Regions from separate parts of the Sphingomonas sp. P4_G3 genome, predicted to be linked through region 1. Evidence: riboswitches for the same ligand, from Rfam matches in the RefSeq annotation. Region 1 holds a riboswitch; the other holds the start of a gene.
The links. Region 1 has a riboswitch for cobalamin ahead of metE (5-methyltetrahydropteroyltriglutamate--homocysteine S-methyltransferase). Riboswitches for the same ligand answer to the same signal wherever they lie in the genome.
Positions count from the first base shown of each region.

Region 2: it holds a riboswitch for cobalamin, as region 1 does, so the genes downstream of both, AC1DQQ_RS00840 (TonB-dependent receptor plug domain-containing protein) here and metE (5-methyltetrahydropteroyltriglutamate--homocysteine S-methyltransferase) in region 1, are expected to answer to the same signal.

Region 1 is NZ_JBFUJZ010000007.1:55,507-60,990, forward strand. Features, by position in the region: gene metE (5-methyltetrahydropteroyltriglutamate--homocysteine S-methyltransferase) at 1-2,095, opposite strand, end outside; cobalamin riboswitch at 2,206-2,425, opposite strand; gene cmk ((d)CMP kinase) at 2,640-3,278, opposite strand; gene AC1DQQ_RS16720 (proline iminopeptidase-family hydrolase) at 3,302-4,294, opposite strand; gene aroA (3-phosphoshikimate 1-carboxyvinyltransferase) at 4,291-5,484, opposite strand, start outside.
Region 2 is NZ_JBFUJZ010000001.1:175,809-181,292, reverse strand. Features, by position in the region: gene AC1DQQ_RS00845 (ABC transporter substrate-binding protein) at 1-638, opposite strand, end outside; gene AC1DQQ_RS00840 (TonB-dependent receptor plug domain-containing protein) at 635-2,539, opposite strand; cobalamin riboswitch at 2,667-2,856, opposite strand; gene AC1DQQ_RS00835 (methylated-DNA--[protein]-cysteine S-methyltransferase) at 2,894-3,484, opposite strand; gene AC1DQQ_RS00830 (DUF2332 domain-containing protein) at 3,522-4,625, opposite strand; gene hisG (ATP phosphoribosyltransferase) at 4,793-5,455, shown strand.

The DNA.
Region 1 (5,484 bases):
CGCCCGGCCCGATCGCGCTCGGATAGCGATAGCGCGCAAAGCCTTCGAGCAATTCCATCTGCGACCGCGCGGTCTCGATCGAGATCACATCGGTGTCCATCGCACCGATCGACGGCAGGATGTCGTTGAACTCCGAATAGCACATGTGCGTGTGGATCTGCGTCGCGTCGGCGACCCCGGCGGCGGACAGCCGGAAGCAATCGACTGCCCAATCCAGATAAGGCTGCCAGTCGCGCCGGCGCAGCGGCAGACCCTCGCGTAGCGCCGCTTCGTCGATCTGGATCGCCTTGGCGCCGGCTTTCTCCAGGTCGACAACCTCGTCACGGATCGCCAGTGCGATCTGGCGGCACGATGCCTCGCGCGGCTGATCGTCGCGGACGAACGACCAGTTGAGGATCGTCACCGGACCGGTCAGCATGCCCTTCATCGGCCTGTCCGTCAGGCTCTGGGCATAGCGCCACCAGTCGACCGTCATCGGCTTGGGCCGCGACACGTCGCCGAACAGGATCGGCGGCCGCACGCAACGCGAGCCATAGGACTGGACCCAGCCGCTGACGGTGAAGGCGAAGCCCGACAATTGCTCGCCGAAATATTGCACCATGTCGTTGCGCTCGAACTCGCCATGGACGAGCATGTCGAGCCCGGCTTCCTCCTGCCAACGGATCGCGCGCTCGGTCTCCTCGCGGAGGAAGTGTTCGTACGCCGTGTCGTCGAGCGTGCCGCGATTGTGATCGGCGCGGGCGCGGCGCACCTCGGCCGTCTGCGGGAACGATCCGATCGTGGTGGTCGGGAAAGCCGGCAGGTCGAGCGCCTCCGCCTGTGCCGCGCCGCGAACGGGGTAGGGGGATTGTCGCGCGCGATCGCCCGGCGTGATCGCCGCCAGCCGCTCGGCCACCGCTTCATTGTGGATCCGCGGCGAAGTCTTGCGCGCCGCCGCCGCAGCGCTCGATGCCGCCAGATCGTCGGCGACGCTGTCACGGCCTTCATTGAGCGCACGCTTCAGCGTCGCGAGCTCGCCGACCTTTTGGACAGCGAAGGCCAGCCATTGCGCGATTTCCGGATCGATCTTGCGTTCGAGCGCGAGGTCGACCGGGGTGTGGAGCAACGAGCAGGACGGGGCAAGGACGATGTCGCGCTTCGCGGCGATCGGCTCGAGCCGGTCGAGCAACGCGGCGAGATCGGCGCGCCAGACGTTGCGCCCGTCGATCACGCCGAGCGAGAGCAATAGCGACTTGGGCGCCTTGGCCAGTACCGCATCGAGCTGTTGCGGCGCGCGGACGAGGTCGATGTGGAGCCCGGCGACCGGCAAATGGATCGCGAGGTCGATATTGTCCTCGAGCCCGCCGAAATAGGTCGCGAGCATCAGCTTGACGCCGGCGCGCGGCAGCTTGGCATAAGCGCGGGTGATCGCGTTGCGCTGGCGTTCGCTCAGGTCGAGCACGAGCACCGGCTCGTCGATCTGCACCCATTCGGCGCCGGCCTGGCCGAGCTGGGTCAGCACGGCCGAATAGAGCCCCAGCACCTCGTCGAGATAGTCGAACGGATCGACCCCGCGGCCCTTGGCGAGGCTCAGCCAGGTGATCGGTCCGAGCAGAACGGGACGCGTCTCGAACCCCTGCGCCTTGGCCTCGCGATAGTCGTCGACGATCTTGGCCGAGCTCAGCGCGAGCTTCTGCCCGGCGACCAGCTCGGGGACCATATAATGGTAATTAGTGTCGAACCATTTGGTCATCTCGCACGCGGTGAGGCTACCGTGCCCATGCCCGCAGCCGGCATCCTCGCCGGTCGTTCCACGCGCCATCGCGAAATAGGTGGCGAGGTCGGAATCGCCCGCCGCCTTGCCATAGCGTTCGGGGATCGCGCCCAGCATCAGGCTGGTGTCGAGGACATGGTCGTAGAGCGAGAAATCGTTCGACGGCAGCCAGTCGGCGCCAAGCGCCCGCTGCCGCGCCCAGGCGGCGGTGCGCAGCCCGGCGGCGGCTTCGAGCAGATCGGCCTCGGACGATTGGCCCGACCAGAAGGATTCGAGCGCGAACTTCAGCTCGCGGCGCGGCCCGATGCGCGGGAATCCGAGTGTGGCAACAGTGACGGTCATGGTCTTCATACCCCGATGAAAGGCGGAGGCAGAGACCAGACACGAGCACGCACGGGCGACACGGGGCCGACCGCGGGATGCAAGCGGCCAGCCCGGACACCCCGCCGGTGGACGTTATCGCGTCGGAGGCAGGTCTCCTGGCTCACGGGTCAACACGCCGGTCCGGCCTTCCCAGGGGATTGGACGCCCCCAGTGACACTCATCGACCGCCGCTCGCCGCTTACAGTTGCGGGGGCAGCGCCGGCCTTGACCCCGAAGGACCGCACCGGCTTCCCGTCTTAGCTTCGACGCGGGCGAACCCGTCCGAAGAACCTCGACACACGCCTTATCCTGCGCCGAACGAGTCGGGTCAAGCGGGATATAAAGAAATCTTTATATGATGGGGCGAAACTCAATCCTCCCCGTTCACGGGGAGGGGGACCAAGACGCGCAGCGGCTTGGTGGAGGGGGCGAGCCCCAAGCGATGTAGATGAGGAGGACCCCCTCCACCACTCGCTACGCGAGCGGTCCCCCTCCCCGTAAACGGGGAGGATTTAGACCGACGCTACCCGTTCGCCGCCTTCAGCCGCAACTGCCGCTCGACCAGCTCGATCGCGCGCTTCACCGCGGCTTCGATCGACAGGAAACTGGTGTCGAGGATGCCGGCGTCGGCCGCCATCACCAGCGGGGCGGCGTCGCGGCCCATGTCGCGCTGGTCGCGCACGCGGATATCGGCCAGCACCTTGTCGAAGCTGAGCGTGCTGCCGCGCTCTCTCAGTTCGGCATGCCGCCGCCGCGCGCGGATCTGCGGCGTCGCCTTGACGAACAATTTGGCGTCGGCGTCGGGTGCGATCACCGTGCCGATGTCGCGCCCATCGAGCACCGCGCCGCCTTCTTGCTGCGCGAACTTGCGCTGGCGCTGCAGCAACGCCGCCCGGATCAGCGGGTGCGCCGAGACGATCGAGGCACGCTGCCCCGCTTCGTCGCTGCGCAACACGGGGTCGTCGAGCAGGCTGTCGTCGAAATTGCTCGCCGCAACGGCATCGGCCTCCTTGGTCGGATCGAGGTCGAGGCGATGCACATTCTCGGCGACCGCGCGGTACAGCAGGCCGGTATCGAGGTGCGGCAGGCGATAATGTTTTGCCAGGGCGCGGGCGACGGTGCCCTTGCCGCTGGCGGCGGGACCGTCCACGGCGATGATCATACGCTAAACTCCATCGCGACCCTCTAGGACTTAGCGTCCTGTCGCGCCAGCCAGCCGCGGATCAATGCGACCGTTTCCAGCGTCCGATCAGCGAAGATACCATGCGCCGATCCGGGGATGGTGCCATATTCGGCGCCCGGCACGCGCGCGGCAAACCCCGCCAAAGTGGTCGGGCGCGCTTCATCATATTGCCCGCCCAGGAAGATCGTGCGCCGCCCATCGAGCCTGGCCAGCAACGGCTCGCCGTCATAATCCTTGAGGCTGCCGGTGCAGGCGAATTCGCTCGGCCCCCACATCGCATTGTAGAGCTTGGGATTGAAGCCATTGGGATGCGCGCCGGCATAAGCGATCGCCGCGGGCTTGGCCGGCTCGCGGCCGTTGAACGCGCGGTAAAAGGCGTTGACGCCATCATCGCAACCCCGGCTGGGCCCGGTGTCGCAACTCGCGATCTGCGCCTGCACCGCCGCCGGCAAGGTCGCCCGCAAGGCATTGGCGTCGGCGATCCAGCTCTTGGTCGAGACCAAAGGACTGGCCATCGCCAGCCCACGCAACGCCGCCGGCCGCCGCGCACCATATTCGAGCGCGAGCGTGCCGCCCCAGCTATGCCCGAGCAGGTGCCAGCGATCGACGCCGAGCGCTTTCCTGACCAGCTCGATCTCATCGACGAAGCGGTCTACCCGCCAATTCTTCGCATCGTTGGGCCGGTCCGACTGCCCGCTGTCGAGTTGGTCGTAGAGGATCACCGCGCGCTCGTCGGCCAGCGCGACCGCGGGCATGAAATGCTCATGATCGCCGCCCGGGCCGCCATGCAGCATGACGATCGGGGGCTTCGCGCCGCTCAGTCTGCCGTTGACGCGGACATAGACGCGCCCGCCTTCGACCGGGACCATTTTCTCGAGATCAGGCGCCGGATAGCCGTCCGCCTTGCGCGCGAACAGCAAGCGGGGGAGGGCGAAGCTGGCACCGAGCGCGAGGCCACCGGCGAGCAGCTCGCGGCGGCCGAACATGCGGCTCATGCCCGGCCCGTCAGATACACTAGCGTGTCGAAGAACACCGGATAGCTCGTCGCGACCGGGGCGACGTCGTCGATCGTGATCGGCCGCCGTGCGACCAGCCCAGCCACCGTCATCGCCATCGCAATGCGATGGTCGAGCAGCGACGCGATCGTCGCGCCGCCGGGGATCGGCTCGCCGCCGCTGCCGGTAATCGCCAGGCCGTCGTCAAATTCCTCGACGCTGACGCCGCACGCCTCGAGCGCCGCCGCCATCGCGGCGATGCGGTCGGATTCCTTGACGCGCAATTCGTGCGCGCCGCGCGCGACGGTGCGCCCCTCGGCCAAAGCCGCGGCGACGAACAGCACCGGATATTCGTCGATCATGCTCGGCGCGAGATCGGGCGGCACGTCGATCGCCGTCAGCGCGGCGTGGCGCACGATCAGATCGGCGACCGGCTCGCCGCCGACGGTCCGCGCATCGACCTCGGTGATGTCGGCGCCCATCATCCGGAGCGCGGTGAAGATGCCCGCACGCGTCGGGTTCAGCCCGACATTGGCGATCGTCACTTCGCTGCCGGGCACGATCGACGCCGCGACGGCCCAGAACGCCGCCGAGCTGGGATCGCCCGGCACGACGATCTGCTGCGGCTTCAATTCGGCCTCGCCATGGACCGAGATCACGCGCCCCCTGTTGCTCGCCTCGACCGTCAGATTGGCGCCGAACCCGGCCAGCATCCGCTCGCTATGATCGCGCGTCGGCACCGGCTCGATCACCCGCGTGATCCCCGGCGTGTTGAGCCCGGCCAGGATCACCGCCGACTTGACCTGGGCCGAGGCGACCGGGAGCGTATAGTCGATCGGCACCGCCGGGCAGATGCCGCGCACCATCATCGGCAGGCGGCCGCCTCGGCTCGACGTGAAGTCCGCCCCCATCAGCGACAGCGGGTCGATCACCCGCCCCATCGGCCGCTTGCTGAGCGAGGCGTCGCCGATGAACGTCGCGGTGATCGCATGGCTGGCGACCAGCCCGGCGAGCAGCCGCGTCGACGTCCCCGAATTGCCCATGTCGAGCGCGCCCGCCGGCTGCAGCAATCCGCCGACTCCGACACCCCAGACGCGCCAGATCCCGTCGTCGTTGCGCTCAATAGTGGCGCCCATCGCCCGCATCGCGGCGGCGGTCGCCAGCACGTCCTCGCCTTCCAGCAGTCCTTC
Region 2 (5,484 bases), on a different contig from region 1:
ACGATGCGCGGCGGATGCGCGACCACACTTTCGATCGGCACGTTGCCCGAGAAAGCGAGCCCGAAATCCTTGCTGACATCGCCCAGCCCGGCGAGTTCGACCATCTCGGTCAACAGGCTGGGCCCGGCATTGGCGAAACTGTCGGAAATATAGAGCAAGGTCGCGGGCCGGCGGCCGTCACGCGGAGCGGCGTTGGCCACGGCGCGATCGATGCGCGCGATCAGCCGCTCGCCCGCCGCGGGTTCCCCCACCGCGGCGGCGACGCTGCGGATCTGGTCGCGGCTGGAGGCGACATTGGTCGGCGAATCGAGCGTCAGCACCTTGAGCCCGGCGCGACGATACGCGGCGAGTGTAGTCTTGGAGGTAAAGCTCGACGCGACCACCAGGTCAGGTTTGAGCGCGATCACTTCCTCGGCGGTCCCCGCGGTCGCGCGATAGCGCCGCGCGAGGCCGAGCGGGATCGAGGTCGCGCCCGGCTCCTGCGAATAATGGCTGATCGCCGTGACCTTGCCCGGCGCCAGCGCCAGCAGCAATTGGTCCGAACACGGATTGGTCGAGACGATCCCCCCGGTCGTGGCGGGCTGCGCACTCGCGCACCCCGCCAGCCCGAGGGCGATCAAGGCGATCAAAGGCTTCAATTGAACTTCAAGCGAATGCCGCCATAGGCCGCGCGGCCCGGTGTGCTGTAATATTTCACCACGGCATATTTCTCATCGAACAGATTATCGACGCGACCATAGATCGAGAATTTATCGCCGATTGGGAAGTCCGCGCGCAGCCCGACCACAGTATAGCCATCGAGTCGGCTGAAATTGCCGGCGTCATCGAAGCTGTCGCCGACGCTCAGCACGGTCGCGCCGATCCCGAGACCGACCGGAGTCTTCCAGTCGATCGACGCGCTGACCGATTGGCGCGGACGGCGCGCCAGCTCGTTGCCGAAATTGAACCCGGGCGAGAGGTTGATCGAATCGATGAAGCTGTAGGACCCGCTGAGCGTCAGGCGATCGCTCGGCCGCACCGACAGCGCGAACTCCACGCCCTTGGTCCGGGCGCGGTCGATATTGACGTAGGAGAAGGCCGGACCGAAATCGATTTGATCGGTCGTGTCGCGGTGGAACCAGGTGATGCCGGCGACGATCCGCCCGCCGACCAGCCGCTGCTCGACTCCGATGTCATAGCTTTGCGCGGTTTCGGGCTTGAGATCCTGGTTGCCGAACACCGACGTTCCGAACCGTCCGTAGAGTTGGTAGAGGGTCGGCGCCTTGAACCCTTCGGCATAGCTGGCGCGGAACGTCGTCTCGGTCGGCAAGGTATAGACCGCATTGGCGCCCCAGGTCGTGTGCCCGCCGAACGCCGAATCGTCGTCGTAGCGCACGCCGCCAGTAATGGTCAGGCGATCGATCGGCGACAGGATGGCTTCACCATAGAAGCTGGTGACGCCGCGTGTCGCGGCGAGATCACCATCGAAATAGCGCGTATTCTCGCGCTCCGCGCCAGCGACCAGCCGTACGCCGTCGACTACCTGGAAATCGCCCTGATATTGATAACGCTCGCTACGGCCGCGGCCGAAGAAGCTGACCGCGGGACCGAAGGCCGGGTCGTAATTGTCGCGGTTGATATCGGCGATGGTGAAGGCGATGCGGTTCTTGAAGCGGCCGCCGAGGAAATCGGCATTGAGCCCGGCATAGCCGTACAATTCCTGCGTCTTGGCATATTCGCCGTCATCGGCGGGCAGGAAGGTCACGCCGTCAAAGCCATCGATATCGACCTTGCTGTGCGCGTAATAACCGCGCAGGTCGAGCCTGATGTTATCGGCCAAGGCGATCTCGATCCGCCCGGTCGCGCCGAACTGGCGATAGCCGTCGGGCTCACTTCCCGACGACACCGCCGAGAAGCCGTTGGTCTTGAGATAGCCCGCGTTGAGCGAGGCCGAGATGATCCCACTCTTTCCCGACACGCCGCCATTGGCGAAGACCGTATCGAAGCTGCCATATTCGACATTGCCGCGCGCCTGGAGGCCATAGCCGGGCTGCATCGTGGTGACGTTGACGACGCCGCCGATCGCCTGGCTGCCCCACGGCACCGAGTTCGGACCACGTAGCACCTCGACGCGATCGATCGATCCGGCGAGCAAATTGGCGAAGTCGAACGCGCCGCCGGGCGACGAGGGGTCATTGACGCGAACGCCGTCAATCAGGGTCAGCGTCTGCGAGTCCTCCGCCCCGCGAATGCGGACGGCGGTCAGGGCGCCGAGCCCGCCGTTGCGCGACACGGTCACGCCCGGCGTGGTCGCCAGCAGGTCGGACAAAGCGACGGTCTGGCGCTGCTCGATCGTCTGGCGGTCGATCACGGTCACTGCCTGGCCGATCGTCTCCGGCGCCTGCGGCACACCGGTCGCGGTCACGATAATGTCGGTTCGGGTCTGATCGGCGAGGACGATATTGTTATCGTCGGTCGCCGCCGTCTCCTGCGCATAGGCTGGCGTCGCGATGGCGATCGCGGCGAACGCCGAGGTCGCGAGGATGGAAAACTTCAACATTGGACATGCCCCTTTGGTGGGGCCGCGGACTCCGGGCGCCTGAACGCGACACCCGGACCTTACGGCCCGGTTCATGTCGCTCACACGAGGGATGTCCCTCGTTCGCCCGGCACACCCCGTCCGCGCAAAGGATCGACCGTGGCGGGCAGGTCTCCTGGCTTCCGGGTCATCGCGTCCGCCCCGCCTTCCCGACCTCGCAGCCAGTGGCATTATTGGGGCAACCGCTCTCCGGTCACAGTTGCGGGGGCAGCGCCGGCATCTCGACCGGACTTCCCTTTTGCTTCCCCTTGCGGGGAACCCGTCACGGCGCGGCGTCTATGCCGCAGCGCGGTAAAGCGCAAGCGATGCCTGATTTCAGAATTCGAACGCGGTCTGCGCGGCAGGCGGCGGCTCGGTCGCCACGCCTTCGATCTCGAGCATGCGGACCTTGGCGAGCGCCCCGCCAGGCGCCGAGAAACCGTGGACCCGGCTGCCCGCGGCAAGCACGCGGTGGCAGGGCACGATCAACGGGATCGGATTCCTCGCCATCGCCTGACCCACTGCGCGCGCCGCTTCCGGCCCCGCGCCGAGTTCGCGCGCGACCGCGCCATAGGTCATGGTTTCGCCGCGGCCGATCGCTCGGACACGGTCATAGACCCGCGCGAAGAACGGCTCCTGCTCGCCGAGATCGATCGCGACCGCATCGAAATCGACCGGCTCGCCGGCGAAATAGCGGACCGCGTCGGCGATCACCGCGGCGATGGCTGGGGGCGGGTCGCCCGCGACAGCGTCAGGCAAGCGGCGAAGCAGCGACCACTCCGCCTCGCGCGCCGTTTCTCCCGGCAGACGAAAGGCGGTGATCGCGTCGCCGCTCCACGCGATTGCGGCGACGCCGTGTGCGGTCTCGAAAACGCGGTAGCGATGGAGCGTGGCCATGCTGCCAAGATCGGCGACCCGATCGTTCAAATCAACCATCCGCAGGAGGTACCGGCCGTTCGAGACTTTACCCGGCTTCCACCTTGGCCGACTCTGGCAGATCGTAGCGGCGCTTGTCCTTATCCTCGACGCCATTCTTGACCCACGCGCCATGCGCATGCGCGGTCGCGATCACTTGCCATTGGTCATGACCGGGCCAGCTCTTCACGCGGATCACTTGATGGGCGAAGGCGCGGTCGGGTTCCATCATCACCCAGGCGAGCGGACGCTCGGTCGTGGCGCGCGCTCCCGCCGCATTCATCGCTGTGCGAATACGATTGGCGCTCTCCTCGGGCAAATATTGCCACACCACCGAATGCATCAGCACGCGCGTCACGCCGGCTGGTTGCGGTTCGGCAAGTCGCGCTTCGATCCAGTCGGCGGCATCGGCCTGGACCAGATCGACCGGCTTGGCGCGCTGCATCGCGATCGCCTGGCGCAGCCGCTCGGCACGCGCCGGCGTTTCGGCCCAGACATAAGCGGCCAGCCGCGCCTCGACCGCGGGATCGGTGGCGTCGAGCGGACGGACGTCGCAACCGCGCACCGAGACGATCTCGATCGGCGCCGGCACCGGCGGTTCACCGCGCCAGTCGGGCGTGATCGTGACGGGCGCGTCGGCGGGGCCGACCTTCACGCCGCCAAGATCGAAGGCATAGCGGTCGATCAGCAGGTTAAGCCCGGCGCTCGATCCGATTTCGAGCAGTTCGATTTTGGGTCCGTAACGCCGCGCGATCTCGAGCAACCCGACGATCAGCGCGCCCGATCGGCCCGGTTCGTTGGTCTGCGGCGGCCCATCGAGCCAGGGCAGCAGGAAATCGTCATGCACGCCGAGCGCGGCATTCACCGCCGCCGCGATCGCGTCCTGATCGGTCGTCTCGCCGCAGAATACTGCCGCCAGACCCGAATCGGCACTCGCCTGCACCAGCGCATGCAGTCCGCCGATGAACCTGAGCGGCAAGGCGTCGCGAGTCGGCTCGCCGGGCCAGTCGAGGATGCGGGCGCCGGTACGGCTGTCGCGCGCCAATCCATCGGCGATGGCGGCGCACAGCCGCGCATAGATCGGCGCGTCCATGTTCCGGCAATAGAATTCCTGGATCCGGAATGCCTCGCGATTGCCCGCCTCGTCGGCCATGTCGCCTCCTCATTCGCGCAGTTCCGGCGCGCTAACCCGCGCGACCTTCCATAGATTGCTGTCCTTCGGAGGGTCGGGCGGGGAAGCGCGCCGGCGCGGCAAAACCGCTGAAAGCGGAGCCACCAGGATGCATTGCGCCTTCGCAGGTGCACAAGTAAAGCCCCGCCATGGCGCAACCCCTAGTCATTGCCGTCCCCAAGGGCCGTATCCTGTCGGAAGCCGTGCCGCTGCTCGTGCGCGCCGGCGTCGAGCCCGAGGCGGCATTCTCCGACGAGGATAGCCGCGCGCTGCGCTTTTCGACCAACCATCCCGGCATCGACCTGATCCGCGTCCGCGCGTTCGACGTCGCCACCTTCGTCGCGCACGGCGCCGCGCAGATCGGCATCGTCGGGTCGGACGTGCTCGCGGAGTTCGACTATCCCGAACTCTACGCGCCGGTCGATCTCGGCATCGGCCATTGCCGCCTGTCGGTCGCCGAACCGGCCGAAATGGCGGCGGCCGATGATCCGCGCGGCTGGAGCCACGTTCGTGTCGCGACCAAATATCCGCACGTGACGCAGCGCCATTTCGAGGCGCGCGGCGTGCAGGCCGAATGCGTCAAGCTCAACGGCGCGATGGAACTGGCGCCGACCTTGGGCCTCGCGCCGCGCATCGTCGATCTCGTCTCGTCGGGCCGGACGCTCAAGGAGAATGGCCTGGTCGAGGTCGAGGTGATCGCCCAGGTCACCAGCCGGCTGATCGTCAACCGTGCGGCGTTCAAGACGCGGCCGGAACTGGTGCCGTTGGTCGATGCGTTTAGGCGCGCGGTGGAGAAGCGCGATGTGGCATGATCGTGTTCTTAGCCCCTCCCCTTCAGGGG